2 regions of the Nonomuraea sp. NPDC050451 genome follow, and region 1 is predicted to be linked to the other one. Evidence: predicted binding sites of a transcription regulator. Region 1 holds the regulator's gene; the other holds the start of a gene.
The links. The regulator HrcA, encoded in region 1, represses chaperone genes, less so after heat shock. The targets are predictions, from matches to a motif close to TTGGCACTCTCNNNNNGAGAGTGCCAA.
Positions count from the first base shown of each region.

Region 1 (15,163 bases):
CCCTCGCGTGGGGTCAGCCCGTCGGGGAGCCCGTCACGGACGATTACAGGAGGAGGAGGGGTGTTTCCGGTTGTGGCCGGGGGTTGTCTCGTGGGCGCCGACATGGTGTCCAGGAGGCGGCGTTGGACGGTGGGGTCGAGTTGGGCATCGCCGCGCTTCACCGTGGCGACGGCCCTGGCGATGTCGTCGGCGTCCGCGTCCTTGGTGAGGAAGCCGCGCGCGCCCGCTCTCAGCGCCGCGAAGACGGACTCGTCGTCTGAGTACGTGGTGAGCACCACGACCTGGGTCTCCGGAAACTCGGCGCGGATGCGGCCGGTGGCCTCCACGCCGTCCATGCGGGGCATGCGCAGGTCCATGAGCACCACGTCGGGCCGCCGTTCGTCGACCAGCCGCAGCGCCGCCTCGCCGTCGCCGGCCGAGCCGACCACCTCGATGTCCGGCAGCAGGCCGAGCAGCAGCACCAGGCCCTCGCGCACCACGGCCTGGTCGTCCACCACGATGACCCTGGTCATCCGGGCGCCACCGGTCATGCCGGCACCTTCAGGTGCACCTGGAAGCCGCCGTCGCGTTCGCCTGCCGACAGCGTCCCGCCGAGCAGCTCGGCCCGTTCACGCATGCCCAGGAGGCCGTAGCCGCCTCCGGGCGAGCCTTTCTCCGCGGAGGCCGGATTGGTGATGCGCAGCTCGCACCCGAGCCGGCCGAACTCGAGCTCGACCGTGGCCGGGCTCCCGGGGGCGTGGCGGCGTACGTTCGTGAGGGCCTCCTGGGCGGTGCGCACCAGGGCGAGCTCCGTCTCCGGCGACAGGCGGTGCTCGGGGCCGGAGACGCGCAGCGTGCAGGCCTGGTGGGCGGTGCTCTCGAAGTCGTCCGCCAGCGTGCGCAGCGCCACGGGGAGCGCGGGCGGGTCCTCGCGCAGCGCCTGCACCGCGCGCCTGGCCTCGTCGAGCCCCGACTTGGCCAGGTCGCGGGCCTGGGTGACCCGATCGAGCGCTTCGGCCGTGCGCTCCGCGCGCAGCAGCAGCTTGGCTCCCTCCAGGTGGACGAGCTGGGCCGAGAGGGAGTGGGCGAGGATGTCGTGGATCTCCCTGGCGATCCTCGCCCGTTCCGCGAGCACGGCCTCTCGCGCCTCGGCGGCCCTGGTGGCCTTGCGCTGTCTGGCCGCGTACGAGATCAGGACGATCAGGCAGGTGCTGAGGATGAGAGGGAGGTCGCGAGCCGGGTTGCCGGCGATCGCACCCGCCACGACCAGGCCCCCGACGGCCAGCAGACCGATGGGCAGCGCCTGGCGCAGGGTGAAGCGCGTCACGGCCAGGCTGACGCAGATGAGGAGGGCTCCGATCGCGGCGCCGCCGTCGGTGAGGGTGCTGAGGGCGATGGAGAGGACCACGGCCAGGGCGAGGGCGATCAGCGCGACAGGCACCCCAAAGACCCGCAGCACCCGCAAGCCCTCCGCCCCCGCCTCCGCCGGCCCACCACCCGGCGTCCACACGCTGCTCGGCGCTGGCGGACCCGCCGGCATCGGGCCGCCGAGCTCCGGTGGCTTTGAGGGCTCCGGCTTGCTTGGCGGCGGGGGCTCCGACTGCGGTCGGTCGCCTGGCGCCGATGGCTCTTGCGGCGTCGGACTGCTTGACGCCGCGGCCTCCGGCTGTGGTCGGTCACCTGGCACCGGTGACACCGCCTGCGGCAGACCACTTGCCGCCGACACTTCCCCTTGCGGCCGGCTCCCCGTCGCCGCTGCCCGTGCTGGTACTCCTGGGTCCGTCGGGCTGCCTGGCGCCGACGGCTGCGGTGGCGGCCCTGCTGCCCATCGGGTCTCCCACTGGATCTCCCGCTGGATCTCCGGCCGGTTCGCTCGGTCGGCCCGTGGGACATCCCGTGGAGCCTCCCGTTGTGCCTCCGGTGCGACCTCCCGTTGGGCATTCGGCGGGACCTCGTGTCGGGTCTCCGGTGGGACCTCCTGTCGGGACTCCCGGCGAGTGGGACGGGGTTGCGCGTGTCGGTCGCGTAGTGAGAGGTACAGGGTGGTGAGCAGGGTGAGGCCCAGTCCGGCGGTCAGGAGGGTGACCGCCAGTCCGGTGCCGGTCAGGCCCGGCGCGGGGGTCGCTCCCATCTGGGCCACGATCAGCAGCGCGATCATCCCGAGTTGCAGCGTGAGGGCGATTCCGTACGGCGCACGCATCACCCCACGACGGTATCCGGTCGCCTGTCCGTGCTCGAAAGCGCACGACCCCTTTGGGCGACGACGTACGACTGGGCGCCGATGGTGAGGCCGATGAACAGCAGGATCCCGCCGGTGGAGAGTTCGAGGCCGAGGGCGCCTCCGGCGAAGTACAGGCCGACGCGGATGGCGACCGAGGCCAGCCACACCAGCATGGTCCAGCCCGTGGCCCTCGACCAGGAGACGCCGGCGTCGTCCAGCCACACCCGTACGGTCGTCGCCCGCCACACGCCCAAGGCGACGGCGATGACGGCCTCCACCAGGGCCAGGCCGAGGCTCAGCGCGAGGTGCCGGGGATCGATGACCCCGCCGGATGCGATGCCGACGACGATCATGGCGGACGCGGTGTAGAGGATGCCCCGTTTGGCGGTGGGTCGGGTCTGCATCTGGCGGTAGACGACGAACACCACGGCGAGGGGGACGAGGAGAGAGATCAGTATGGGTTCCACGGGTTTGACCGTAGGGATCGGCGGGGCGTACCGGATCGGCCCGTGGGTTGAGTGCGTGGATCTCCACCCTGGGGTGGAGATCGAGGTGAGAGGTTATCGGGTCGCTGGGGGAGCGGGCTCTCGGTTACCGTCCAAGCATGGGCGTCATCTCCGTAAATGTGGGCAAATCGGTCGAGGCTGGGTGGGCGGGGAAGCTGGGGCGTACGGCGATCGACAAGCGGGCGGTCACGCACCGGATGGCCGTACTGGCCAACGGGCTCGCGGGTGACGAGCGGGCTGACCGGAAGCACCATGGATCGCCCGACCAAGCCGTCTACTCGTACGCCAGGGAGGATTACGACTGGTGGGAAGGGGAGCTCGGGCGGGAGCTGCGTAACGGGCAGTTCGGCGAGAACCTCACCACGTCCGGCGTCGATGTCACGGGCGCTGTGATCGGCGAGCGGTGGCGGGTGGGCAGCGCCCTGCTGGAGGTGAGCGGGCCCCGGATACCGTGCGTGGTGTTCCGCAACTGGATGGACGAGCCGGGGTGGCTCAAGCGATTCACGGCGGCGGGGCGGCCTGGGGCATACCTGCGTGTGGTCTCACTTGGGGAGCTCGGGGTCGGCGACGAGGTGGTGGTCGTCTCGCGGCCCGAGATCGGGGTGACGGTGGGGGACTGGTTCCGGGCCCGGCACGGGGACGAGGAGGCGCTGCGCCGCATCCTGGCCGTTCCCGGGCACGACGCCGAGTGGGATCGCATGGCCGAGCGCCTTTTCAGCGGCCAACCCTCGTAGGCCCGCCCGGCCCTCCTGCTGGGTGGCTGAGGGGTTGAGTGGCATGGAGGTGCTAGAGGGGTGGGTGACCTAAGGGCTGTAGGGGCCTGATGGCTAGAGGGGGGCGGGTGGCGTAAAGGGCGCAGGGGGCATGGTGGCTGGGGGGTGACGGCCGTCGGGCGTCGGCTGCTGGGCGCCCGTGCGAGTTGCGCCGAGCCCCGCCGCACCCCCCGTCCCGCCGCACCCGTCCCGCCGCACCCCGTCTCGCCGACCCGGCGCTTGGAAGGCGCGGCAGGGAGGCGCTGGAAGGGCAGTGGGCGTGCGTTCGGCCGAATGCGTGCTGGCCCGGCGCTCGGAATGTGCGGCAGGGAGGTGCTGGAGGGGACGGGCATCGGCTGCTGGGCGCCCGCACGAGTTGCGCCGAGCCCCGCCGCACCCCCGTCTCGCCGACCCGGCGCTCGGGATGCGCGGCGGCGAGGTGCTGGAGGGGACGGGCGTTGGCTGTTTGGCGCTCGCACGGGGTGCGCCGAGCCTGCCGCACCCCGTCTCGCCGCACGCCGTCTCGCCGCACCCGTCCCTCCGCACCCCGTCCCGTCGTACCTCGTCTCGCTGACCCGGCGCTCGGGTATGCGCGGCAGGGAGGGGGTCGGGGTGCGGAGGGGAACGTTGGGAGGGGCCGGGTGGCATGGTGTGCGCCCGGCCCCGGGTTGGGGTGTGTGGTCAGCTCGGGGGCGAGCCGGTTGGGGTCAGTGGAGGATTGAGTACAGGGCTGAGGTCAGGGAGGCGTGGGTGTCGTCCTGGTCGATGGACCACATCATCGAGCCGCCCAGCCCCTTGAGGCGGATGTATGCCGCCTTCTGCAGCAGCACCGCCGGATCGTCGTACGACCAGAACTCGTTCCCGTCATACAGCCACATGGCCCCGGTGCGCAGGTCCCGGTAGCGCTTGCCGGGTTTGGCGGCCAGGTCCTTGTAGTCCTCCGTCCCGGGGCCCCACTTCCCGGCGGCGGGGCCGGTGGCCGGTTTGTAGAGGCCGTCGCCGCCGCCGGTGACTCCCGTCCAGCCCTGGCCGTACGCGGGTACGCCGACCACGATCTTGCGGCCGGGTGCCCCGCGGGACAGGTAGTCGCGTACGGTCTGGTCCACGCTGTACCGCACCGGGTTCGGATCCCGCCGATCGGTGAAGAGGTTGCCGTTGTGCCCGGTCTGCGCCTCCCACGTCCCGTGCAGGTCGTACCCCTGGACGGTGGCGAAGTCGAGCGCCCTGAACACCCGCCGCACCTCGAACCCGGCGTCGATCTTGGCCGCCGCGGCCGGGAGGAAGGCCGTGAGCTGGGCACTCGGGGAGAAGGCGGTGAGCTGCGCCCGCAGTTCCTCCGCGAACAGCGTGAAGTTCCGCCTGTCCTCCGGCCGGACGACGTTCCCCTCGGCGCCGGAGGAGCCCGGCCACTCCCAGTCCAGGTCGATCCCGTCGAACACCCCGGCTCCGGCGCCCGCGGGCAGGTCCGGCAGGTTGCCGCGCAGCCACAGGTCGATGCACGAGCGGGCCAGCGCGGAGCGGGACTCGGCGGTGAGGACCGCGTCGGAGAAGTACTTGGACCCGGTCCAGCCGCCCAGCGAGATCATCGTCTTGAGCCCCGGGTGCTTGGCCTTGAGCTTGCGGAGCTGGTTGAGGTTGCCGTTCAGGGCCTGACCGGGCGCGTCGGCCACGCCGTCCACGCTCTGCTCCGCGGGCACGGGTCGCTGCCAGTCCGCCCACGGGTCGGCCGAGTAGCAGGCGCCCTCGGCGTTCACGAACCCGAACGCGTAGTTCAGGTGCGTGAGCTTGGCCGCGGCCCCCGTGGCGTCCACGTCCTTGACGTGGTAGTTGCGCCCGTAGACGCCCCACTGGATGAAGTACGCGACCCGTTTGAAGCCGGTTCGGGCCTCGGCGGGCGCGGAGATCGCCGTGCAGCCGAGTAAGAGCGAGAGCGCGAGGAGGATCGTTTTCTTCACGGGGCGACTCCCGGGAGGGGGTACTTATAGGAAACTTTCCTAAAAGTAGAGCTATGGCCCGCCGCCGTCAACGATCCGCGCCACCTCCTCGGGGCTCGAGATCACCGCCCACGCGTACGCCGGGTTCGCGAACAGGCCGAGGACCAGGTCCGCCACGTCCTGCCTGGTCGTGGCCGCCAGCAGCAGGGTCACGACGTGCGCGGCCGGCGGGCGCAGGAACGCGTTGGTCCAGTCGGTGACCGGCGCCGCCGCCTCCCACATCCGCTCCGCCGTGGCGCGGCCGAAGGCGGCGTCGTACGGGCCGCCCGCCGCGATGGCGTCGGCCGCGATCCAGGCGCAGGCCGAACCCAGGTTCGCGCCCTGGCCGGTCAGCGGGTCGTTGGTGATCCAGGCGTCGCCGACGGCCAGCGCGATCCGCCCGCTGGGCAGCTCGGCCACCGCCTCGCGTACGACCGGCGTGATCGCCCCCTGCAGCAGATCGTCCTCGCCCAGCAGCTCGAAGCCCCCGTCCACGCGCTCGGCCAGCCGCGGCGCGTGCTCGGCGAGCAGCCCGGCCAGCTCGCCGGCGACCTCGGCGGCGGGCAGGCGCGAGAGCGGCTCCAGCGGCCCGCCGGGAACCGCCTCGACCAGCACGCTGGAGACCACGCCGTGCCTGGTCATCATCGGCATGCGCAGGATCTCCCCGCACCCGGGCGAGACGTTGTAACTGAACATGGGGCCGAGGTCGAGACCGCCGTACAACCCGGCCGTCAGGACGCGCTGCGGCCGGTCGAACGGCGAGCGCGCCAGGTCGCGCCGGAACAGCTCCGCCACCGACCGCCGCCCGGCCGTGACCACCATCAGCTCGTGCTCCCGGGACCAGCGATCCACCTGCGCCGCGTCCGGCGGCGCGCCGGTGACGACGACCTCGCCGCCCCGGCCGGTGAAGTCGTCCAGGTACGCGGGCAGCAGCAGCCGGAAGTCGACCGCGTGGAACGGTTCGGAGATCCCGGCCAGGAACTCCAGCGGCGGATCCCCCTTGATCGAGAGCTTGGCGGACCTCATCAGGCATCCGGGATCCCGGAAGTGCTCGCTGCCCAGCTCCAGCTCCCGCGCCTGGGTGTGCCCCATCCTGGCCACCGTGTTGGGCAGGCGCCCCGAGCGCATGGAGGCGGCGTCCTGCTCGCTGTAGAGCCTGGCCTCGACGCCGAGCTGCTGCAGGCGCAGGGCGAGGGTCAGCCCCGAGATTCCCGCGCCCACGATGCCGATGCCGGCCATGTGATCAACCCCCTTCGGGCTGGTACGGCCTCAGTGAACCTCTGGGGGGTTGCAGTTCGATAGCACCCTCGAACACCCGGCAAACTGAAGGGGTGCCATCCACCCTGCCTGACGGCGATCCCGTGCCCACCTCGGGCGAGCTGCCCGACAGCGCCCTGAGGGGCCTCGGCGAGCGCCCGTTCGGCTTCTACGTGCACGTGCCGTTCTGCGTGACCCGCTGCGGCTACTGCGACTTCAACACCTACACCGCCGCCGAGCTTGGCCCCGGCGCCTCGCACCGGGACTACGCGGACACGGTCGTCGAGGAGATCCGCCTCGCGCGCCGCGTCCTGGGCCAGGCCGAGCTGCCGGTGGAGACAGTGTTCTTCGGCGGTGGCACGCCCACGCTGCTCCCCCCGGAAGACCTGGCCAGGATCCTGGCCGCGATCGGCTCGGAGTTCGGGCTGAGCGCGGGGGCCGAGGTGACCACGGAGGCCAACCCCGAGTCCGTCGACCCGGCCTACCTGGACAAGCTCCGCCAGGGCGGCTTCAACCGGGTCAGCTTCGGCATGCAGAGCGTGCGCGAGCACGTGCTCCAGGTGCTCGACCGCCGGCACACCCCCGGCAGGGCGGCGGCGGCCGTCAAGGAGGCGAGGCAGGCCGGGTTCGAGCACGTCAACCTCGACCTGATCTACAGCACGCCCGGCGAGTCCGACGACGACTGGCGGGCCTCGCTGGCCGCCGCGATCGAGGCCGGGCCCGACCACGTGTCGGCGTACTCGCTGATCGTCGAGGAGGGCACCAGGCTGGCGGCCAGGATCAGGCGCGGCGAGCTGCCCATGCCCGAAGACGACGTGGCCGCCGACCGCTACCTGATCGCCGACGAGCTGCTGTCCCAGGCCGGGTTCGACTGGTACGAGGTGTCCAACTGGGCCACCTCCGACCGGGCCCGCTGCCGCCACAACCTGCTCTACTGGACCGGCGGCGACTGGTGGGCCGCCGGGCCCGGCGCCCACAGCCACGTCGGCGGCACCCGCTGGTGGAACGTCAAGCACCCGGCCGCCTACGCCCAGCGGCTGGCCGCGGGCACTTCGCCCGCCCACGCGCGCGAGGTGCTCGGCGACGACGACCGGGCGGCCGAGCGGCTGATGCTGGAGCTGCGGCTGTCGTCCGGCTACCCGCTGGCCGAGGTGGCCCCGGACGCGCGCCCGGCCGTGGCGAGCGCGCTGGCGCGCGGCCTGCTGGAGCCCGGACCGTTCAGGTCGGGCCTCATGGTGCTCACGCTCCAGGGGCGGCTGCTGGCCGACGCCCTGATCAGGGACCTGCTGGTCTAGGTGATCAGGCGGACGGCGAACGGGTAGCGGTATCGCTCGCCCTTGTTGGTGGCCATGGCGGCCTGGATGTGGAAGATCAGGGACAGGATCCAGACGACCGGCAGCAGGAGCACGCCGATGAAGATGATCATCAGGAAGCCCGAGATCACGTAGCCGATGAACATCGTGATCTGGAAGTTGAGCGCCTCCGCCGCCTGATCCCTGACGTAGGGGGACTCGTCCTTCTTCATCAGGTAGATGATCAGCGGGCCGACCCAGGAGACCAGCAGGCCGAGCAGGTGCGAGAGCATCGCCATGGTGGTGTCGTCGGTGCCCGGGCGGGGGCCGAACCTGCCGGGGATGTACGGCTCGCCAGGCGCGCCGTACGGGTAGCCGGGCGGCTGCGGCGCGGAGCCGTAACCGTGCTGTCCATAGCCAGGCTGTCCGTAACCGGGCTGTCCGTAACCGGGCTGTCCGTAGCCAGGCTGTCCGTAGCCAGGCTGCCCGTAACCAGGCTGCCCATAGCCGGGCTGGCCGTATCCAGGCTGTCCGTACGCCGGTTGGCCGTAGCCGGGCTGGGATCCTGGCTGCTGGCCGTACCCCGGCTGGCCGTAATCGGGCGCGGAGCCGGGCTGCTGCCCGTAAACCCCGGGCTCGGAGCCGGGTTGCTGGCCGTAGGAGCCGGGTTGCTGGCCGTATCCCGGCTGCTGGGGGCCGGAGCCCTGGCTGGGCGGGATGCTCGACGGGGGGACGAAGCGGGTGGCGTCGTCGTCCGGCGGCGGTTGCGGTGGGTCCTGGCTCATGATGCCTCCGTAACGAAGTCGATCAGTTCCTCGACCCGGCCGAGCAGTTCCGGCTCCAGGTCTGTGTACGTGGAGACGGCCCCGAGGATCCGCCGCCACGCCTCCGCGGGCTCCATACGCCAGCCCAGGGCGGCGATGACGCCCTCTTTCCACGGCACCCCGCGCGGCACCGCGGGCCAGGCGGGGATGCGCAGCACGGACGGCTTGACCGCCTGCCAGATGTCGATGAACGGATGCCCCACGACGAGCACGTCCGGCGAGGTGATCTCGGCGGCGATCCTGCTCTCCTTGGAGCCGGGCACGAGGTGGTCGACCAGCACCCCCAGCCGGCGCCCCTGCTCGGGGCCGAACTCCGCCACGATGGCCGGCAGATGGTCCACGCCCTCCAGATATTCGACCACGACCCCCTCGACCCGCAGGTCATGGCCCCAGATCTTCTCCACCAGGGCGGCGTCGTGCACGCCCTCCACGTAGATGCGACTCTCCCGGGCGACCCTCGCCCGCAGGCCCTCCACGGCGATCGAGCCCGACGCGCTGCGCCTGGGCCCCGCCGGGGCCGCCGACGGGCGTACCAGCGTCACGGGCTTGCCCTCCAGCAGGAACGCGGCGGGCGCGAGCGGGAACAGCCGGCGCCTGCCGAACCTGTCTTCGAGCGTGACGGCCTCCTTGTCGCAGGCCACCACCGCGCCGCAGAAGCCGCTGTCGGCGTCCTCCACGACGAGGTCCGGTTCGGCCGGCACCTTCGGGATCTTGCCCTTGCCCGGCCGCCGCCAATTCCCCGCCAGCACATCGCCCTCGTACACACGGGGACCGTAGCAAATCACCCGCCGACCGCAAGGCGCTTGCGCGCGCCGCTGCGGCGGACCAGCACGGTGATGGTGCCGGCGATGGCGATGAGCAGTCCCGCGCCGGGGATCAGGATGAGCGCCATCACCCCGCCGGCGATGCCGCCCGCGGCCGAGGTCAGCTCGCGGCCCACGCCGTAACGCACGTCGGCCTGCTCCTGCGTGGTGCAGGAGAGCTGGTAGTCGCCCCTGGAGGGGGCGTTGATCACGAGGATCTGCTCCCACTTGACCGACCCGGACGTGACCGTCTGCGTGCCCGTGGTCTTGGCGAGCTTGGCCCCGTTCGTGATCTGGCACTCGTAGTGGACGGCGGTGTCGCTGGAGAGGTAGACGGCGGGCTTGTTCGCCGGGTCGATCGGCACCGTCACGGTTTCGCCGGACGCGAACGTCCTGGTGGGGGCTATGTTGCCGACGCTGCTGACGATGCCGTTGGTGAATATGACGACGCCCACGATCGTGCAGACCACGGCGATGCCCCACACGAGTGCGATCCACCAAAGTCGCGGTTTGATGGCTTTCGAGTCGATTCGTGGGGGGAATTGGGGTTGTTGGCCGTACTGTCCGTACTGAGGAGGTGGGCCGTATTGGGGCGGCGGGCCGTACTGCGGTGGCGGGCCGTACTGAGGCGGAGGCCCGTACTGCGGCGGCTGGCCATAGCCGGGCTGCGACCCGGGCTGAGGACCGTAGCCGGGCTGCGACCCGGGCTGGGGCCCGTAACCCGGCTGCGACCCGGGCTGAGGCCCGTAACCCGGCTGGGGCCCGTACGGCGGAGGCGGGGAGTTGTCGCTCATGTCGGCAAGTGTGGTACTTGCCCCTTGTAAGAAGCTAGGAGCCTGGTTGCGACCTTGTGTTATCGCACCTTGTGAGTGAGAGCCGTACACTTGGCACTCAGGAACACAGAGTGCTAGATGGTTGCGTTCCTTGGATGTCAGAGGCAGGAGGTGAGCACGTGCTCGACGATCGGAAGCTGGCGGTGCTCCGCGCCATTGTCGAAGACTACGTGTCCACCAACGAACCGGTGGGCTCCAAGGCGCTCGCCGAGCGCCACAACCTGAAAGTCTCCCCGGCGACGGTCAGGAACGACATGGCCGCGCTGGAGGAGGAGGGCTACATCACCCAACCCCACACCAGCGCGGGCCGCGTGCCGACCGACAAGGGCTATCGGCTGTTCGTCGATCGGCTCTCGCAGGTCAAGCCCCTGTCCGGGGCCGAGCGCAGGGCCATCGAGACGTTCCTGGCCGGCGCGGTCGACCTCGACGACGTGGTCACCCGCACGGTCCGGCTGCTCGCGCAGCTGACCAGGCAGGTGGCGGTGGTGCAGTACCCGACGCTGACGCGTTCGACGGTCAGGCACGTCGAGCTGGTGCCGCTGAACGACCGGCGGGTCATGCTCGTGCTGATCACCAACACCGGCCGCGTCGAGCAGCGCGTCATCGAGCTGCCCGAGGTGATCGAGGACACCCGCATCGCCCACCTGCGCGCGGTGCTCAACGCCTGCCTCGACGGCTGCGGCCTGAGCAACGTGCCCGAGCTGGTCGCCGACCTGCCCGAGCGGCTCCCTCTCGAAGACCGGCCCGCCGCGGCGACGATCCTGTCGGTGCTGCTCGAGACACTGGTCGAGCGGCACGACGAGAAGATCGTGTTCGCCGGAGCGGCCAACCTCGCGGGCGCCGACTTCGCGACCGGCCTGCGCGACGTGCTCGAGGCGCTGGAGGAGCAGGTCGTGCTCATGAGACTGCTCGGCGAGACATCCGCAGACACACCGTCCGCGCTCACCGTGCGCATCGGCTCCGAAAACCCCTATCTGCGGGGGACATCCATAGTCGCGACCGGATACGGTTCAGGCGACAACCAACTGGCCCGGCTCGGGGTGTTGGGGCCCACGAGGATGGACTACCCAGTGACGATGGGCGCCGTGCGCGCGGTGGCACGCTACGTCAGCCAGATCCTGGCTGCATCATAAGAGGTCGATAAGTGGCAAACAGCGACTATTACGCCACCCTCGGGGTGCGCCGTGACGCCAGTCAGGACGAGATCAAGAAGGCCTACCGCCGACTTGCCCGCGAGCTGCATCCCGACGTGAACCCCGATCCTGAGACCCAGGAGCGGTTCAAGGAGATCACGCAGGCCTACGAGGTGCTGTCCGACCCGAACAAGCGCCAGATGTACGACCTGGGTGGCGACCCCTTCGGCGGCGCCGGAGCAGGCGCGGGCGCCGGCGGCTTCGGAGCGGGCTTCCCCTTCAGCGACATCATGGACGCCTTCTTCGGCACCGCGGCCGGCGCCAGGGGGCCGCGCTCGCGTGCCCGCAGGGGACGCAACGCCACCATCCGGGTCGAGCTCGACCTGCGCGAGACGGCGTTCGGCACCACGCGTGAGCTGGTCGTCGACACGGCCGTGCTCTGCGAGGTCTGCCACGGGGCCGGCGCGGCGCCCGGCACCCACCCCGACACCTGCGACATGTGCAACGGGCGCGGCGAGATCTCCCAGGTCACCCGCTCGTTCCTGGGCCAGGTCATGACCTCGCGGCCGTGCCCGCAGTGCGGCGGCTTCGGCACCATCATCCGCCACCCCTGCCAGGAGTGCTCCGGCGACGGCCGGGTGCGCACCCGCCGTACGATCAAGGTCCGCATCCCCGCGGGCGTCGAGGACGGCACCCACATCCAGCTCGCCGGCGAGGGCGAGGTCGGTCCCGGCGGCGGCCCGCCCGGAGACCTGTTCCTCGAGATTGTCGAGCGCGCCCACGAGATCTTCGAGCGGCGCGGCGACGACCTCCACTGCACCGTGCAGATCCCGATGACGGCCGCCGCGCTCGGCACCATCCTGGCGGTCGAGACGCTCGACGGCTCCGAGGAGGTCGACGTCCGCCCCGGCACGCAGTCGGGCCAGGTCATCACCATGTTCGGGCGGGGCGTGCAGCGGCTCAACGAGTCCGGCCGCGGCGACCTGCTGATCCACGTCAACGTCGAGACCCCGACCCGCCTCGACCCCGCGCAGGAGGAGCTGCTGCGCGAGCTGGCCAAGCAGCGGGGCGAGGAGCGGCCGCCGGGCAAGTTCGCCCCCGGCCAGCAGGGCTTCTTCTCGCGGCTGCGCGACGCCTTCAACGGCAGGTGACGTGACCGTCCCGGTTTTCCTGTCGCAGGAGCTGGACGGGCCCGAGCTGACGCTCGGTGGCCCGGAAGGGCGCCACGCGGCCTCCGTGCGGCGCCTGAGGGCCGGCGAGCGGATCGATCTGACGGACGGCGCCGGCGCGGTCGCCGAGTGCGTCGTACGCGAGGTCCTCAAGGACGCGCTGAGGCTCGACGTGCTGCGCCGCTACGAGGTCGAGCCGCCGCGGCCGCGGCTGGTCGTCGTCCAGGGGCTGCCCAAGGGCGACCGGGGCGAGCTGGCCGTCGAGATGATGACCGAGGCGGGCGTGGACGTCATCGTGCCCTGGGCGGCCTCGCGCAGCATCACCCAGTGGAAGGGCGACAAGGTCGCCAAGGGGCTGCACAAGTGGCGCTCGACGGCTCGTGAGGCGGGCAAGCAGGCCCGCAGGTTCCACCTTCCCGAGGTGACGGAGCCCGCCACCACCGCGCAGGTCGAGAAACTGCTGGCGGACGCGGCGCTGGGGCTGGTGCTGCACGAGGAGGCGGCCGAGCCGCTGTCCGGCGTGGCGCTGCCCGCGTCGGGCGACATCGTGATGGTCGTGGGGCCCGAGGGGGGCGTCTCGGAGGACGAGCTGGCCGGGTTCCGGGCGGCCGGGGCGGTGCCCGTGCTGCTGGGGCCCACGGTGCTGCGTACGTCCACGGCGGGGGTGGCGGCGGCCTCCGTGCTGCTCACGCGTACCGGACGCTGGTAGGAGCCTTTCAGGGCGTCGTGTGAGAGGCGTCCAACAACGGGCTGGTCATGTCGGTCGGACCGTCGGTGATGTCGTCGACCGGGCACTCGTCGACCGGGCACGCCGTGGGCTGCAGGGTCTCCTCCACCGACGGCGACGGCGACGGGGTCGGCGAGACCGTGGGGCAGTCGGTCGGCGGTTCGGCCTGCTCGGCCAGGGGCGACGGGCACTCGGTCGTCGCCGTGGGAGTGGGGGTCGGCGAGGGCCTGCTGGTCGATTCGGCCCTCTTCGTGGGCCGCGGCGTCGGGCTCTTGGAGGGGATCTCCGGGATCACCACCGGGTGCTGGTCGTGGCTGGTCGGCTCCCTGGGCGGCGGCTCCTGGGAGCGGGTGGTGGAGGAGTTGGACGGGACCTTGGAGGTCGTCTCGCTGTCCACCCACTTGGCGGGCTGGTCGATGATCTGCGAGCGCAGGCTGGGAACGGCCATCACGATCGTTCCCGCCACCAGAAGGGCGCTGGCGGCGGCCGCGCCCGCTCGCCACCAGAACAGATTGCGGACGCCGCGCCGCTCGATGCGGGCGCGGATGATCTCCAGTCCGTCCGGCGAGGGCACGACCGCGTCCGCCTCCGCGCGGAGCGCACGGCGAAGGAGGTCTCCGTGCTCGTCGGGGGGCTGGGTCATGACATTTTCTCCAGAACGGATCGCAAGGCGGCCATGCCACGTGCGGTGTGGCTCTTGACCGCGCCCTTGCTGATGCCCATCGCGTGGGCTATCTCAGCTTCGGACAGATCACCGTAGTACCGCAGAACCAGTGCTTCTCTCTGTCGGGTCGGCAGGGCCCGTAACGCCTCGATGACGGCGGAGCGTTCCAGCTCGCCGATCGCGCCGTTCTCGGCGCTCGGGGCGTCCGGCAGGCCCTTGGGGGCGTACTTCTCGACGACCGCGCGGTGACGCAGCACGGAACGGGACCGGTTGACGACGGATTGACGGAGGTAGGCGAGTGCCTTGTCGGGGTCACGAAGTCTGCGCCAGGCACCGTGGATGGCGACGAACGCATCCTGCACGACTTCCTCAGCTGTTGCTATGTCTCTCACCAGCAACACAGCAAGACGCACCAACGACCGAAAATGCGCGCTATAGAGCGCGGTCACGGCCATGTCGGCATCCCACCCGACCGGCACCGCCCCCATCGACCTGTCGGCCAGAAGGGTTTCGGTGGTCACATCAGTGGGACGCGCGGCCTTCCCAGAGGGTTTACGCTCTTCCGGTTCTTGAGGTTTCCCCGGTTCCTTAGGGTGCATTACCCAGTCGTGTCCTCGCCAGGTGGCGCTCGCCCGACCCTGAATCGTCTCTTTTTTTGCTGAAGTGTCGCACACTTACCCTAACCGTGTGGATCTTCCTGCGCACGACACAGCTGATTACCGATTCGCAACGGGTTCCGAACGTCGGGGGTCTCGATAGGGTGGCCGGGTGAGCGATTGCCTCTTCTGTCAAATCGTCGCCAAGGAGATTCCCGCCGAGATCGTTTACGAAACCGGCAGGACGCTGGCGTTCCGCGATGTCAACCCGCAGGCCCCGACCCACGTGCTGGTCATCCCGAAGCAGCACCACCGCGACGCCGCGGAGCTCGCCCGGGCCGACGACGGGCTGGCCGACGACGTGCTCAAGACCGCCCACGCCGTGGCCGTGCAGGAGGGCGTGGCCGAGGGCGGCTACCGCGTGGTCTTCAACA
Region 1 is NZ_JBITHZ010000004.1:340,383-355,545, forward strand. It holds gene ACIBI9_RS16565 (response regulator) at 1-530, opposite strand, end outside; gene ACIBI9_RS16570 (sensor histidine kinase) at 527-1,420, opposite strand; gene ACIBI9_RS16575 (hypothetical protein) at 2,179-2,667, opposite strand; gene ACIBI9_RS16580 (MOSC domain-containing protein) at 2,805-3,440, shown strand; gene ACIBI9_RS16585 (glycoside hydrolase family 18 protein) at 4,166-5,413, opposite strand; gene ACIBI9_RS16590 (styrene monooxygenase/indole monooxygenase family protein) at 5,465-6,670, opposite strand; gene hemW (radical SAM family heme chaperone HemW) at 6,763-7,983, shown strand; gene ACIBI9_RS16600 (DUF4870 domain-containing protein) at 7,980-8,765, opposite strand; gene ACIBI9_RS16605 (DUF3097 domain-containing protein) at 8,762-9,568, opposite strand; gene ACIBI9_RS16610 (hypothetical protein) at 9,586-10,092, opposite strand; gene hrcA (heat-inducible transcriptional repressor HrcA) at 10,560-11,573, shown strand; gene dnaJ (molecular chaperone DnaJ) at 11,585-12,724, shown strand; gene ACIBI9_RS16625 (16S rRNA (uracil(1498)-N(3))-methyltransferase) at 12,726-13,451, shown strand; gene ACIBI9_RS16630 (hypothetical protein) at 13,459-14,112, opposite strand; gene ACIBI9_RS16635 (SigE family RNA polymerase sigma factor) at 14,109-14,621, opposite strand; gene ACIBI9_RS16640 (histidine triad nucleotide-binding protein) at 14,902-15,163, shown strand, end outside.

Region 2 (15,163 bases), on a different contig from region 1:
TGATGACGACGTCGCCGGCGAAGGCCAGCTCGTGCGTGTGGCGTAGGTCGGCCATGCCCGCATGCTAGGGCACCAATCGCTCAACAGCGCTGGTCACGAGCTTGTGGATCTCCTCCTCGCCGAACACGTCGGGCAGCGTGAGCCGCTCGACGACGAGCCAGTTCATGGCGAGGTAGAGCAGCAGCACGCTCGTCGCGTCACCAGGGAGGCCCGATTCGAGGTGGTTGCGCACGTTCGCGTCCACGTCGGCACGGATCCGCTCGGTCAGCACGGCCCGCAGCTCCGGCCGCCGGGTGGCCTCCAGGCGCAGCTCCAGCAGCGCCAGGTAGCCCGATCGGTACGACGCCACGCGATCCACCACCTCGTGCATCAGCGCGACCACCCGGTCGCGGTCACGCGGCCCGCTCAGGTGGGCGGCGGTCATGGCGGCGTCCGGCTGCAGCAGCTCGTAGATCCGGCCGCCCGCCTGGGTGAACAGCTCGTCGCGACTGGGGAAGTAGTTGGACGCGGTGCCCGGCGGCACCTCCGCCTGCTTGTCCACCGCCCTGAACGTCAGCCCGCGGGCCCCTTCCCTGGCCAGCACCTCGATCGCGGCATCGACCAGCGCCGCCCGCCTGGCGACGTTCTGCCTGACCATGTTGACACCACTCCATTCGTAGTACTACGGTTAAACCACTTCAACCATAGTACTTCATCTGGAGTCATTTTGCGGAAGCTCGTGTACTTCGTCGCCACCTCCATCGACGGCTACATCGCGGGGCCGAACGGCGAGTGGGACTTCTACCCGTGGGCCGACGACATGACGGCCGACGTCAACGCCCGTTACCCCGAGACCGTCCCCACCCACCTCCGCGCCGTGTTCGGCCTCGACGCGCCCAACCAGCGCTTCGACACGGTGCTCATGGGCCGCGGCACCTACCAGATCGACGAGAGCGTGACCAACCCGTACGCCCACCTGCGGCAGTATGTCGTGTCCAGCACCATGAAGATCGAGGACCCGGCCGTCGAGCTGGTCACCGGCGACCCGCTCGGCCTGGTGCGCCGGCTCAAGCAGGAGGACGGCCTGGACATCTACCTCTGCGGGGGCGGCAAGCTGGCCGGCGCCCTGCTGCCGGAGATCGACGAGTTGGTCATCAAGTGCTACCCGGTGGTGGCCGGGGCGGGCATCTCGGCGTTCGACGGCGAGTTCCGGCCGACCCTGTTCACGCTGACCGGCTCGAAGACGTACAGCAACGGGGCGGTGGTCATGACGTACGCCCGCCAGTGATCAGCCGCGCAGGGCGCGCCTGCGCAGGAAGTCCCGCTCCACCTCGTTGCCCGCCCGCGCGGCCGCGGCCTCGTACGCCGCGGCGGCCTCCGCCTCGCGCCCGAGCCGCCGCAGCAGGTCGGCCCGCACCGCGTGGAACATGTAGTAGTCATCTGGCCCCTTGAGCAGCCCCAGCGCCACCTCGGGTCCCTCCACCTCGGCCACCGCCACCGCCCGGTGCACCGTCACGACCGGGCTCGGGTCGAGCTGCGCCAGCAGGTCGTACAGCCGCACGATCTGCCCCCAGTCGGTGTCCTTCGCGCTCGCCGCGTCGCTGTGCACGGCGTTGATCGCGGCCTGGATCTGGTACGGGCCGGGCTCGTCACGCCGCAGGCACCGCCGTACGAGTTCCTGACCCTCCGCGATGAGACCGCGGTCCCACAGCCCGCGGTCCTGCTCCCCCAGCAGCACCAGCTCGCCCTCCTCGGAGGTACGGGCGGCGCGCCGCGACTCGATCAGCAGCATCAGCGCCAGCAGCCCCATGGCCTCGGGCTCGTCCGGCATGAGCTCGACCAGCAACCGCCCGAGCCGGACGGCCTCGGCGCACAGGTCCGCGCGGACGGCGGTGTAGCCCTCGTTGAAGATCAGGTAGACCACGGCCAGCACCGCGCGCAGGCGTTCGGGCAGATCGGCCTGCGCCGGGATCCGGTACGGGATCCCGGCGGCCCGGATCTTGCTCTTCGCCCGCACCAGCCGCTGCGCCAGCGTCGCCTCGGGCACCAGGAACGCGCGGGCGATCTCCGCCGTCGTCAGCCCGCCGAGCAACCGCAGCGTGAGAGCCACCCGCGCCTGGACGGCCAGCGCGGGGTGGCAGCACGTGAAGATCAGCCGCAGCCGGTCGTCCTGGACGGGGCCCACATCCACGGGCGCGTCCTGGGCGTGCAGGAGCGCGGCCTGCGCGTACTTGCCAGGCCGCGCCGACTCCCTGCGCAACCGGTCGACGGCCCGGTTGCGCGCGGTCGTGATGATCCACCCGGCCGGGCTCGGCGGCACCCCGGCGGACGGCCACTGCCGCACCGCCACGCTGAACGCCTCCTGCACCGCCTCCTCGGCGACGTCGATGTCACCGAAGACCCGCACGAGCACGGCGACGGCCCTGCCGTACTCCTCGCGGAACACCCGCTCGACCGCGCTCTCCAGCATGGGCGTCAGCGCTGGATCGGGGCCACCACGACCTCGACGCGCTGGAATTCCTTGATGTCGGAGTAGCCGGTGGAGGCCATGGTCCGCTTGAGCGCGCCCATCAGGTTCATCGAGCCGTCGGCCACGCTCGACGGCCCGTGCAGGATCTGCTCCAGCGTGCCGACCGTCCCGAACTCGACCCGCCGGCCACGCGGCAGGTCGGGGTGGTGCGCCTCCGAACCCCAGTGGAACCCGTGACCGGGCGCCTCGGCGGCCCTGGCCAGCGGCGAGCCCACCATCACGGCGTCGGCGCCGCAGGCGATGGCCTTGGCGATGTCACCGGAGGTGCCCATGCCGCCGTCGGCGATCACGTGCACGTAGCGCCCGCCGGACTCGTCCATGTAGTCGCGCCGCGCCGCCGCCACGTCGGAGATCGCCGTGGCCATCGGCACGGCCACGCCCAGCACGTTGCGGGTCGTGTGCGAGGCGCCGCCGCCGAAGCCCACCAGCACGCCCGCCGCGCCGGTGCGCATCAGGTGCAGGGCCGCCGTGTACGTGGCGCAGCCGCCCACGATGACCGGCACGTCGAGCTCGTAGATGAACTGCTTGAGGTTGAGCGGCTCGGCCCGGCCCGAGACGTGCTCGGCCGACACGGTGGTGCCGCGGATGACGAAGATGTCGATGCCCGCGTCGATCACGGCCTTGTGGTACTGGACCGTACGCTGCGGCGACAGCCGCACGGCGGTGGTCACGCCGGAGGCCCGGATCTCCTCGATCCGCCGGCCGATCAGGTCCTCCTTGATCGGCGCGGCGTAGATCTCCTGGAGCCGCTTGGTGGCTGCCTCCACGTCGAGCGCGGCGCACTCCTCCAGCAGCGGCGACGGGTCCTCGTACCGCGTCCAGAGCCCTTCGAGGTCGAGCGGCGCGAGGCCGCCGAGCCGGCCGATCTCGATCGCGGTCGCCGGGGACACCACGCTGTCCATGGGGGCGACCACTACCGGCAGCTCGAACCGGTAGGCGTCGATCTGCCAGGCGATCGAGACCTCCTCCGGGTCCCGGGTGCGCCGCGAGGGAACCAGACCGATCTCGTCAAGCGAGTACGCCCGCCGCCCGGCCTTGCCCCGGCCGATCTCCACCTGCTGAGTCATGAACTTACCTTCTGTGATAGTTCGGAGCTTCCACGGTCATCTGGATGTCGTGGGGGTGGCTCTCCTTGAGGCCCGCCGCCGTGATCGGCATGAGCTCGCAGTCGGTGTGCATCTGCGCGATCGTGCGGCAGCCGGCGTACCACATGCCCTGGCGCAGGCCCCCGATGAGCTGGTGCGCGACGGCCGCGACCGGGCCGCGGTAGGGCACCTGGCCCTCGATGCCCTCGGGGATGTACTTGTCGTCGCCGCCCACGTCGGCCTGGGCGTAGCGGTCCTTGCTGAAGGAGGTGCCGCCGCGCTCGCGGTTGCGCACCGCGCCGAGCGAGCCCATGCCCCGGTACGACTTGAACTGCTTGCCGTTGATGAAGATCAGCTCACCGGGCGACTCCTCGCAGCCGGCGAGCAGCGAGCCCAGCATGACCGTGTCGGCGCCGGCCGCGATGGCCTTGACGATGTCGCCGGAGTACTGCAGGCCGCCGTCGCCGATGACCGGCACACCCGCGGGCGCGCACGCCTTGGACGCCTCGTAGATGGCCGTGACCTGCGGCGCGCCGACCCCGGCCACCACCCGCGTCGTGCAGATCGAGCCGGGCCCGACGCCCACCTTGACCGCGTCCGCGCCCGCGTCGACCAGCATCTGCGCCCCGGCCCTGGTCGCGATGTTGCCCGCGACGACCTGGACCTTGCTGTTGGCCTTGATCTTGCCGACCATGTCGGCCAGGCCCTTGGAGTGACCGTGGGCCACGTCGATGACCACCACGTCGACGCCGGCCTCGATCAGCGCCTTGGCCCGCAGCTCGGCGTCGCCACCGACGCCGACGGCCGCCCCCACGATCAGCCGGCCGTCGGCGTCCTTGGTGGACAGCGGGTACTGCTCGCTCTTGGTGAAGTCTTTCACCGTGACCAGGCCGCGCAGCCTGCCGTCGGAGTCGACCAGCGGCAGCTTCTCGATCTTGTTCCGCCGGAGGAGGGCGAACGCCTCGTCACGCGACACCCCGACCGGGGCGGTGACGAGCGGCATCTTGGTCATGACCTCGCGCACGGCGCGCGACTGGTCGGTCTCGAAGCGCATGTCGCGGTTGGTCACGATGCCGAGCAGCGTGCCGTCCACGTCCGTCACGGGCACACCCGAGATCCGGTACGTCGCGCAGAGCTTCTCCACGTCGGCCAGCGTGTTGTCGGGGCTGCAGGTCACCGGGTTGGTGACCATGCCGGCCTCGGACCGCTTGACCAGGTCGACCTGCTGGGCCTGCTCCTCGACCGACAGGTTGCGGTGCAGGATGCCGATGCCGCCCTGGCGCGCCATGGCGACCGCCATGCGGGCCTCGGTAACGGTGTCCATGGCCGCGGAGACCAGCGGGATGGACAGGGTGATGCCACGGGACAACCGGGCCCTGGTGTCGGCCTCGCCTGGCTGCAGGTCTGAATAGCCGGGCACCAACAGCACGTCGTCGAAGGTCAAACCTGTCTCGGTGAACTTGGACATGCTGCGGCCCCCTCTTGCCGTTGCTCTGATTGAGCCAAGTCTAGGCCCTGCCTCCAAACTGCGCCGCAGCACCCACACCCGCCACGCCCACTGCCTTCTCCACCCCCGAACAGCCCTTCAGACGATCACCCCGACACCGCCCCCGCCACTCCCCTCGCACCGCACCACCGCCCTGGGGGTGCCATCGCCGCCCTTGCACCACACCACGACCTCCTGGGCCAGACCACCACCGCTCGGGGCGCCGGCGCACCTCACCCGGTGCCCAGCCCCTGGCCGCGCGGTCCGCCCTGCGCGCCCCGCACGACGCCCAGCCGCCCGCCTGAGCACACCACCCGCCCGACAACGGCGATGCCGGGAGCACGATGACCCCCACGGTCCGTCGTACTCCCGGCATCGAAAAGTGCCGAGGCACGGGACGGTCGGTGATCCGTCCCGTGCCTCGGCCACCGGCACCCGGGTCAAGGCGGCGCTTGGCGCCACCGAACCCCCCTCCGCGTCCTGATGGCCCGCCGTCGCCTCAGCCCTCGCAGGGTGCCGACGCTAGGTAAAGCCTGCGTTACTGAACGGAACAACGCAATGTGAAAACGTGCAATTGCACGAAGTTGCACACCGCGCTCCGACCAGTCATCGCAACGGGGGGACACGAGCGTAATGCGGGGTTATCCTCACGGCACGCCCGTGTCCCCCCAACGGAGCCGCCCATAATGCGCAACGAGCCCCGTACCATGCCTGATCCTTTCGAGACGCTGGGCCTCGACCCGACGCAGACCGCGCTGTACACCGCGGTGCTGCGCCTGCACCGCGCGACCCGCACCGATCTCGCGCAGGCCCTGGACGGTCCCGTCGAGAAGGTCGGCCGCCAGCTCGACGACCTCGTCAAGCTGGGCGTGATCGACGAGCAGTCGGGGGAATACCTGGCCAGACACCCGGCCGCGGCCCTCGGCCGGGTGATCGCCGACCGGCTCGACCGGCTGGCGGAGGAGAGCCGCAGGATCGACTCGGCGCTCGGCTCGATCCGGTCGCTGATCCGCGACTACGACGCCGGCCGCGACTACCAGAGCGGCACGTTCACGGTGGAGATGGTGAACGGGGCCGACGTTCTGTACGAGAGCGTGGTCGGCATAGCCGTGCAGTCTCCGCCGATGGAATTACTTACCGCGGTTCCCGACGAACGCACCATGATTGATTTTGCGCGCAAATTTGCGGAACTATGGATTGACGCGCAAGAACGAAAACTTCTCACGGTTCACGCGATCATCCCGGTTTCGACCCTGGTTCTGCCCGGCGTACGCGACCAGCTCACGCGGGTGCTGGAGACGGGCGGCAAGGTACGCACGCTGGACCGGGTGCCGAGCTGGTTCATGACCGCGGGGCCCGAGGTCGCGGGACTGCCCCCGTTCTGGGGCGGCAACCTGCCCGACCACGCGTACAACTTCTATCTGATCCGCACGCCGATCGTCGTGGGCATGCTCCGCACGCTGTTCAGGGAGCTGTGGGCCAGGGCCGTGCCCCTGCCGTGGGGCCGCAGGGGCGACGGCATGGTCCAGGTCCTCCGCCTGGCCGCCCAGGGCATGTGCGACGACTCCATAGCCCGCCAGCTGGGCGTATCGGTGCGAACGGTCCGGGCGAGGTTCGCGGACGCCATGTCCGAACTGGGCGCTCAGTCGCGTTTCCACGCGGGCGTGGAGGCCGCCAGGCGCGGATGGCTGAGGTAATGTCCACCGCTCGGGCCGCTTCGGTCATATGGTGGGAAGGTGCTGGAAGACGTCCCCCGCGACCCGTTCGCGGACGACCCGAACGACCCTTCCTCGGCGATGGGCGCCCTCGACGACGCCGAGCCACTCACCGCGGCCGAACGTGACGAGGCCATCACGGACCTCGCCGACGTCGAGGTCTTCCGCTCCCTGCTCGAACCGCAGGGGGTGCTGGGCCTCGTACTCGACTGCCCTGAATGCGGCGAGCAGCACTTCTTCGACTGGGAGCTGCTGCGCGGCAACCTACGACAAATGATCGAGAAAGGCCAGCCGCAGGTCCACGAGCCGGCCTTTCACCCGGACCCCGCCGACTACGTCAGCTGGGAGTACGCCAGAGGCTATGTCGACGGCGTCATCGACACGGAGGAACGCCGCTGACCGACATCATCGAGCAGCACGGCCAGCAACCGCACGGCTGGATCGCCTGAGTCAGGCCTCTCTCCGCGACCGAGCGCGTCGAGCAGCGCGTCGGTCTCCTCCTCTGGCGTCAAGCCGACTCCAGCTCGGCCATCTGCCGCAACCTGGCCAGCGCCCGATGCTGGGCGACACGAACCGCACCCGGTGACATACCGAGTACATTACCGGTCTCCTCAGCCGACAAGCCCGACACCACCCGCAACAGCAGCAACTCGCGCTGGTTCTCGGGCAACCTGGCCAGGAGCCTGCGCGCGTGTTCGACCTCGATGTAGCGGACCACGGTCTCCTCGGGCCCCGGCCCGTCGTCCGGCCCATCGGGCAGATCCTGAGTCGGTACGGCCGAGCGCACCGAACTCCGTAGCGCGTCGGCCACTTTGTGCGAGGCGATCCCGAACACGAAGGAGGCGAACGGCCGCCCCATGTCGCGGTATCGCGGCAGCGCGGACAGGACCGCGATGCACACCTCCTGGGCTACGTCATCGGCAATGTGATATTGCCCTGAAACCCTGCCCAGCCGGGCGCGGCAATACCGCACCACCATCGGACGCAACTCACCGAGCAGGGATTCGATCGCACTGCGATCTCCCTGTACGGCGAGGCTCGTCAGTTCCCTAAGGTCGGAGTCATCCGTCCGTGCCGGAAGTCTCGACGCGAGCCTTACCCCAATTTTGGCGTCGGCGACGCTTCCCTCGCTCACGATAGGCATGATGCCCGCACTGATCCGGCCTGTCGTCATGGCGAACGGCTACGGATTGGTCACATTGAAGCGACGATAACGGGCAGTAATCAAATGACCACACTAAGGCTTAACTAGTGACATAATGTTTCATCCCATAACCTGGAATGCACGACAATTGTCAGATCCCGGACGCTTATCACCCACTGCCGGTTTACTCCAATAATCCACCTTTTCCGCCCACTTCCCCCCAACCGCCCGGACAGCAAGTCATCACCCGGGGACGCGTTTCGCGCGATGGAGAGCTCGGGCAGCGCCCGGTGGGGGCCCACACCCTCAAGCGAGGACCTACCGGTCCCCGCACCCCTCGGACGCGACCCCGATCACCACACGGCCAAGGCGATCCCCCACTGACCGCGGGCGGTTTCGACACAGAGCCGCCATCACGACGAGCGCCACCGCTCGCACGGCCGACCGACAAGGCCCCTCGAGCCGTCTGGAGGCGTGGGACGCAAGCGCCACAAGGGCCCTGGCGGCGCCCAACACCAGCCTCCCCGCCCGTGGCGAAGGGATCAGGCAATGCGCGTCAGCGCCCGTTCCGCCGCGTCCACCGCCGCGATCGCCGGCGGCAGGTCATCGCGGACGCTGTCCTCGTCGATCCAGGTGCGGCTGGCCGGATACTCGCTTTCGTGCCGCGTAGTGCGGTAGCGAAGGACCGCTCCCATGGACGCCCCGAACTGCGCCCGCGCGGCATGCTGGGACCGCCAGGTGGCCGCCGGTCGCCGTCGCCCGGAGACCCTGGATCTGCAACTTGCGGACGGCATCGTGCAACGCCGTGTACGCCAGACATGGAATCTGCGGCGGCGTGGGGTCTCCGCGCTGGTCAGATGCCGCCGGGCGGTTGAAAGCATTCGTTCGCCGAGTTCGGCGTCCGCCACAACTTGTCGCCCGCAACGGCGCCGTGCCCGACGACCAGACCTCCGTCCACGGCCTGGCCCAGAGCGAGCAGTCGTTCGACGGCGGTTTCCAGGCCGACGGCGCGATCAGCGCTCCGCCCACCCATTCGGCCCTGCTGCGCCGGCGGAACCGGGCCCCCTACCCCCGGATCCTGCTCTCGGCGCCCGCCACCCCGAAGACGGACAACAACCCGGTGGGCATGAACGTGCGCTCGTCGTTCGACGAAGGCGCGACCTGGCGGAACTACGACAACTCCACCAACCGGATCGACGGCGACCACGCCGGATGTTCCGACATGGCGCTCCTCGGCAACGGCGCGATCGGAGTCCTGTACGAGCGCACTCGGCCCGCGCTGAACCTCCCGTAATCAACCGTCCCTGGAACGCCGAACGGCCCGCAACCCTTTCGGGTGCGGGCCGTGGCGAGAGAAGAGACGGGTCAGTGGCCGTGGCCGTGACCGTGGCCCGCGCCGGCGGCCGGGGCCTCCTCCTCGGGCTTGTCCACCACGAGCGCCTCGGTCGTGAGGAGCATGCCCGCGATCGACGCGGCGTTCTGGACGGCCGAACGCGTGACCTTGACCGGGTCGATGACGCCCTGCGCGATCAGGTCGCCGTACTCGCCGGTCGCGGCGTTGAGGCCGTGGCCGGCCTCCAGCTCGGCGACCTTGTGCGTCACCACGTAGCCCTCGAGACCGGCGTTCTCGGCGATCCAGCGGGCCGGCTCGACCAGGGCGCGGCGCACGACGCCGACACCCGTGGCCTCGTCGCCCGTCAGGCCGAGGTCGTCGAGAGTCTTGGAGACGTGGATCAGCGCGGAGCCACCGCCGGAGACGATGCCCTCCTCGATCGCGGCGCGCGTCGCGGAGATCGCGTCCTCGAGACGGTGCTTCTTCTCCTTCAGCTCCACCTCGGTGGCGGCGCCGACGCGCAGCACGCACACACCGCCGGCGAGCTTGGCCAGGCGCTCCTGCAGCTTCTCGCGGTCCCAGTCGGAGTCGGACTGCTCGATGGCGAGCCTGATCTCCTTGACGCGGTCCTCGATGGCCTGCGGGTCACCGGCGCCGTCGACGATGGTGGTGTTGTCCTTCGTCACGACGACGCGGCGGGCCGTGCCGAGCACCTCGAGACCGACGTGCTCCAGCTTGAGGCCGACCTCCTCGCTGACGACCTGGCCACCGGTGAGGATGGCGATGTCCTGCAGCATGGCCTTGCGGCGGTCGCCGAAGCCCGGGGCCTTGACGGCCACGGAGGTGAAGGTGCCGCGGATCTTGTTGGTGACCAGAACGGCCAGGGCCTCGCCCTCGACGTCCTCGGCGATCACGAGCAGCGGCTTCTTCGTCTGGGCGATCTTCTCCAGCAGCGGCAGGAAGTCCGCGATGGAGGCGATCTTGCCCTGGTTGATCAGGATGTAGGCGTCCTCGAGGACCGACTCCATCCGCTCGGGGTCGGTCACCATGTACTGCGACACGTAGCCCTTGTCGAACTGCATGCCCTCGGTGAACTCGAGCTCCATGCCCATGGCGTTGGACTCTTCGACGGTGAGGACACCGTCCTTGCCCACCTTGTCGAACGCCTCGGCGATCAGGTCGCCGATCTGCGCGTCCTGAGCGGAGATCGTGGCGACATTGGCGATCTCCTTCTTGTCGGCCACCTCGCGGGCGCTGTCGAGCAGCTTGTCGCTGATCGCCTTGGCGGCCTTGTCGATGCCGCGCTTGAGCGACAGCGGCGAGGCGCCGGCGGCCACGTTGCGCAGGCCCTCGCGGACCATGGCCTGGGCCAGCACGGTGGCGGTGGTGGTGCCGTCACCAGCGATGTCGTTGGTCTTGGTGGCAACTTCCTTGGCGAGCTGGGCGCCGAGGTTTTCGTAGCGCTCTTCCAGCTCGATCTCACGAGCGATGGTCACACCGTCGTTCGTGATCGTCGGCGCACCGAACTTCTTGTCGATGACGACGTTACGGCCACGCGGGCCGAGGGTTACCTTGACGGCGTCGGCGAGGGCGTTCACACCGCGCTCGAGCGCGCGGCGGGCGTCCTCGTCGAACTCCAGGATCTTCGCCATTACTTGAAAGTCCTCTCCTAGCGTCGAAAGCCCCGGCCGCCCTCAAGAGCGCCCGGGGCTCGACACATCCGGCTTACTTCTCGATGATCGCGAGAACGTCGCGGGCGGAGAGCACGAGGTACTCCTCGCCGCCGTACTTGACCTCAGTGCCGCCGTACTTGCTGTAGAGGACGATGTCGCCCTCAGAGACGTCGAGCGGAATCCGCTTGTCGCCGTCCTCATCCCAGTTGCCGGGACCCACCGCGAGGACCTTGCCCTCCTGCGGCTTCTCCTTGGCGGTGTCAGGGATGACCAGGCCGGAAGCGGTGGTCTGCTCGGCCTCAAGCGGCTGAACCACAATGCGGTCGCCGAGCGGCTTAACGGGAACCTTGGTGGCGGTCGTCACGATCGGACCTCCCCTTCAGATTTGAATGATCTAGAAGAGGCGACCAGCTGGGCCTGCCGTCGCGGGTGTCAGACCTGCCTCGTCGCACGTTGGCACTCTCAAGGGGAGAGTGCCAACAGGAAACATATGCAAGAGGGGCTTGACAGTCAACACGAACGCGTCTGCTGAGAGCGATCAGACCGAACCCGTCCCCCTATGGACACGGTACGCCCTTGGTCCGACCGGGTCGGACATGGCGCTAACGTCGGGTGATGTGGACCTTGACGCCTTCGACGAGCTGCTGACACCGCGCGGGCAGCGCGCGCTCGCGGAGGCCGTGGAGCTGGTGGGCACGGATCCGGTGGCCGCCGCCACAAAGCTACGCAAGACGTACGACGCCGCCCTGACCTCCGCGGCTCTCACCCAGGCGGGGCTGCGGGAGCGCGCCAGGGCCAAGTTCGGCGAGGACGCCGGGCGGATGTACTTCACGCCGCACGGCCTGGAGCAGTCCACGCGGACGGAGGTCGCCGAGCACCGCGCCCGCCGCCTGACCGGTCCACGGTCGGACGCGCCCCCGCACGGGCTGAGGGTCGTGGACGCCTGCTGCGGCATCGGCGGCGACTTCCTCGCGCTGGCCCGCGCCGGCTGCACCGTGGCCGCCGTGGACACCGACCCGCTGACCGTCGCCGTGGCCAGGGCCAACGCCGACGCGCTCGGGCTGGGCGACAGGGTCAGAGTGTCCGTGGGGGACGCGGCCGAGGTCCGGCCGGAGGAGTACGACGTGCTCTTCGCCGACCCGGCCAGGAGGACGAGCCGGGGCAGGACGTTCGACCCCATGGCCTACTCCCCGCCCTGGCCGGTGGTGCTCGACCTGCTCTCCAGAGCCTCCCGGGCGTGCGTCAAGGTCGCCCCGGGCATCCCGTACGAGTTCATCCCCGCAGGTGCCGAGGCCGAGTGGGTCTCGTACAAGGGCGAGGTCAAGGAGGCGGCTCTCTGGACCGGCCAGGAGGGAGCGCGCCGCCGCGCCACCCTGCTGCCCGGCGGCCACACCCTGACTCCCACCGGAGCCGAGGCCCCGGTCGGCCCGGCCGGCAGGTACGTCTACGAGCCGGACGGCGCGGCCATCCGGGCGCACCTCGTGGGAGAGGTGTCGGAAATCGTGAACGGACGCCTGCTCGACCCGATGATCGCCTACATCACCGGTGACGACCCGATCGACACCCCATGGGCGGCCAGATATGAAGTAGAGGACGTTCTCCCTTTTTCCGGGAAAAAGCTGCGCGCCGCACTCCGCGAACGACTAGTGGGAAATGTCACCATCAAGAAGCGTGGCTCCGCCGTCGACATCGAGCGCCTCCGCTCTGATCTCCGCCTGAATGGCGAAAAATCAGCAACTATCATCCTTACCCGGATCCTCGATAAGCCATCGGTCATCATCTGCGACACCTCTCCACCTGCCTGAACCGGTCATTCTGCCGTTAACCTCGATCTTTCACTTCGCCCCTGACGGACCTTGATCGAGAGGCTAAGGTGGGCGGACGGGAGTTCTCCCCTGATGCGGTTTCCCGCGTTCCCGCTCGTTCATCTGAAAATCGACCTATATACCACCGCTGCGCGGCAGACCGTCGGCGAGCCAAAGGAGCTTTCGGTGGACCATTCCAACCACACCACCCTTCTCCAGGCAGGAGGCCAGTCCGGCATCTCCGAGAGGATGCGGGACCTGCTGGCGCGCGCCTCGCAGGATCATGTGTACGAGCAGCGCACGCAGGGGGCCGTGCTGGACGAGATCCGCCAGCGACTCGAAGGCATGGAGTGGCTGCTGCGCGAGGTGCGCGAGCGCGAGCTCGGCGGCCTCAGCGGCACGCTGCAGGCGGTCAGCGGGCGGCTCGACGACATCACCGCCAAGCCGCCGATGTGGGCGGAGGGGCTGGCTCAGCACGTCGAGGCGGTTCGCGACCACGTGGACGCCGTCGGGGAGCGGATCGGAGACGTGGACGCCCGCGTCGCCCCGGTGGCCGACCTGCCCGGCCTGCGGGCCGACCTGGGCACCATGGGCGAGGGGGTGGACGAAGCGCTCACCCGCCTGCAGACGGTGCTCGAGACCACGGACGGCCTGACGAAGGGGATGTCCGACTTCGCCGCCAAGCTGGCCACGCTCAACACCAGCATGGAGGCCGCCGCGAGCCGTTTCACCAGGCTCGACAAGTCGATGGCCGACCTGAGCACCCGCACCGACCGGGTCGAGGTCGCGGTCGGCGACCTGTCGGAGCACCTCACCGCCCGGCTGAGCGCGCAGGACAAGCAGCTCGCCGTCCGGATGGACGAGACGGACCAGCGGCTGACCACACGCCTCGACGAGGCCGACCAACGCCTCACAGCCCGCCTCGACGACACCGACCAACGACTGACCGACCGGCTCGACGAGACCGACCAGCGACTGTCCGACCGGCTCGACCAGACCGGCCTGCGGCTGAGCGCCCGGATGGACGAGACCGACCAGCGCCTGGCCACCAGCCTCGTCGAGGCGGACGAGCGGCTGGCCAGCCGCCTCAAGGAGTCCGACGAGCAGCTCGGCAGCCGCCTGTCCGACGTGGAGCTGCGGCTCGCCACCAGGCTCGACGAGGCCGACCAGCACCTCGCCGTCCAGCTCGGCGAGAGCGAGCAGCGCCTGAGCGCCCGGCTCAGCGGCGTGGACGCCCGGCTCGACCGGGTCGAGGGCAGGCTCACGGGGCTCGACTCGAGGCTCACCGGGTTCGACAGCCGCCTGGAGTCCGCCGACGAGTGCCTGGCCGACATCGACACCAGGCTCGACGGCCTCGACGGCAGGATGGCCGGCGTCGACAAGCGGCTCCTGTCCGTGGACAACCACCTCGGCGGCGTCGACAAGCGCCTGGGCACCGTCGACGGGCACCTCGGGCGCCACGACGACAGGTTCGACGCGCTCGACGTACGCATCGACGCCCGCTTCGGCGCCCTCGACGAGCGCATGGTCGCCTCCGACCAGCGCCTCGGCGAGCTGTCCACGCGCAACGAGGGCCGCTTCAACAAGCTCGACACCCAGATCGACTCCATCGACGAGCGCCTGGTCGAGGCCGAGGAGCACCTGGGCAGCCGGTTCGACGGCATCGACACCCGCTTCAACGGGCTCGACACCCACCTCAACGGCCTGGCCACCCGCGCCGAGCAGGCCAGCGCCCACCTGGAGTCCGTCGACGACCGCATCGAGACCGTCAGCGAGCGCGTGGGCCGGCTCCCCGAGGCCCTGGCGGGCCAGAGCGAGCTGCTCCAGGCGCACGCCGGGGACCAGGCCGAGCGCCTGTCCGCCGCCGCGAACGCGCTCACCGAGCTCGTCACGGCGCGTCCCGACCGCGACCAGCTCACGGAGACGGTCACCGGCATCGTCCAGCCCGCGACCGACGACCTCACCAAGCGCCTGGGCGCCCTGGAGGAGACCATGCTGGCCCTGGCCGAGGCCCTCCTGCGCCCCACCAGGGCCAAGGACTGACCCTCGGGGGTCGTGCCGTCATCGACGGCACGGCCCTCACACGTGAACGGTCGTGATCGGCAGCGAGGAGTCGGCGGGGATCTCCAGCGTCGACGGCGTGATCCCGGCCGCGACCAGGTTGGAGCCCAGGGCGGCGACCATCGCGCCGTTGTCGGTGCAGAGGCCGGGGCGGGGCACCCGCAGCCGCACGCCGGCCGCGTCGCAGCGCTCCTGGGCCAGCGCGCGCAGCCGCGAGTTGGCCGCCACGCCGCCCCCGATCAGCAGGTCGTGCACGTCGTACTTCCGGCACGCCTGCAGCGCCTTGCGGGTCAGCACGTCGACCACGGCCTCCTGGAACGAGGCCGCCACGTCGGGCACGTGGATCGACTGC
Region 2 is NZ_JBITHZ010000003.1:61,544-76,706, reverse strand. It holds gene ACIBI9_RS11655 (phosphotransferase family protein) at 1-55, opposite strand, end outside; gene ACIBI9_RS11650 (TetR/AcrR family transcriptional regulator) at 65-637, opposite strand; gene ACIBI9_RS11645 (dihydrofolate reductase family protein) at 707-1,267, shown strand; gene ACIBI9_RS11640 (RNA polymerase sigma factor) at 1,268-2,449, opposite strand; gene ACIBI9_RS11635 (GuaB3 family IMP dehydrogenase-related protein) at 2,455-3,576, opposite strand; gene guaB (IMP dehydrogenase) at 3,581-5,062, opposite strand; gene ACIBI9_RS11625 (LuxR C-terminal-related transcriptional regulator) at 5,788-6,777, shown strand; gene ACIBI9_RS11620 (DUF5319 domain-containing protein) at 6,817-7,194, shown strand; gene ACIBI9_RS11615 (sigma-70 family RNA polymerase sigma factor) at 7,304-7,939, opposite strand; gene ACIBI9_RS11610 (hypothetical protein) at 8,482-8,634, opposite strand; gene ACIBI9_RS11605 (hypothetical protein) at 8,871-9,233, shown strand; gene groL (chaperonin GroEL) at 9,305-10,924, opposite strand; gene groES (co-chaperone GroES) at 10,998-11,312, opposite strand; gene ACIBI9_RS11590 (methyltransferase domain-containing protein) at 11,563-12,750, shown strand; gene ACIBI9_RS11585 (hypothetical protein) at 12,937-14,793, shown strand; gene tsaD (tRNA (adenosine(37)-N6)-threonylcarbamoyltransferase complex transferase subunit TsaD) at 14,830-15,163, opposite strand, start outside.
Region 2: groES (co-chaperone GroES) is a predicted target of HrcA. The motif match lies at 11,399-11,425, and genes of this name have one in related genera.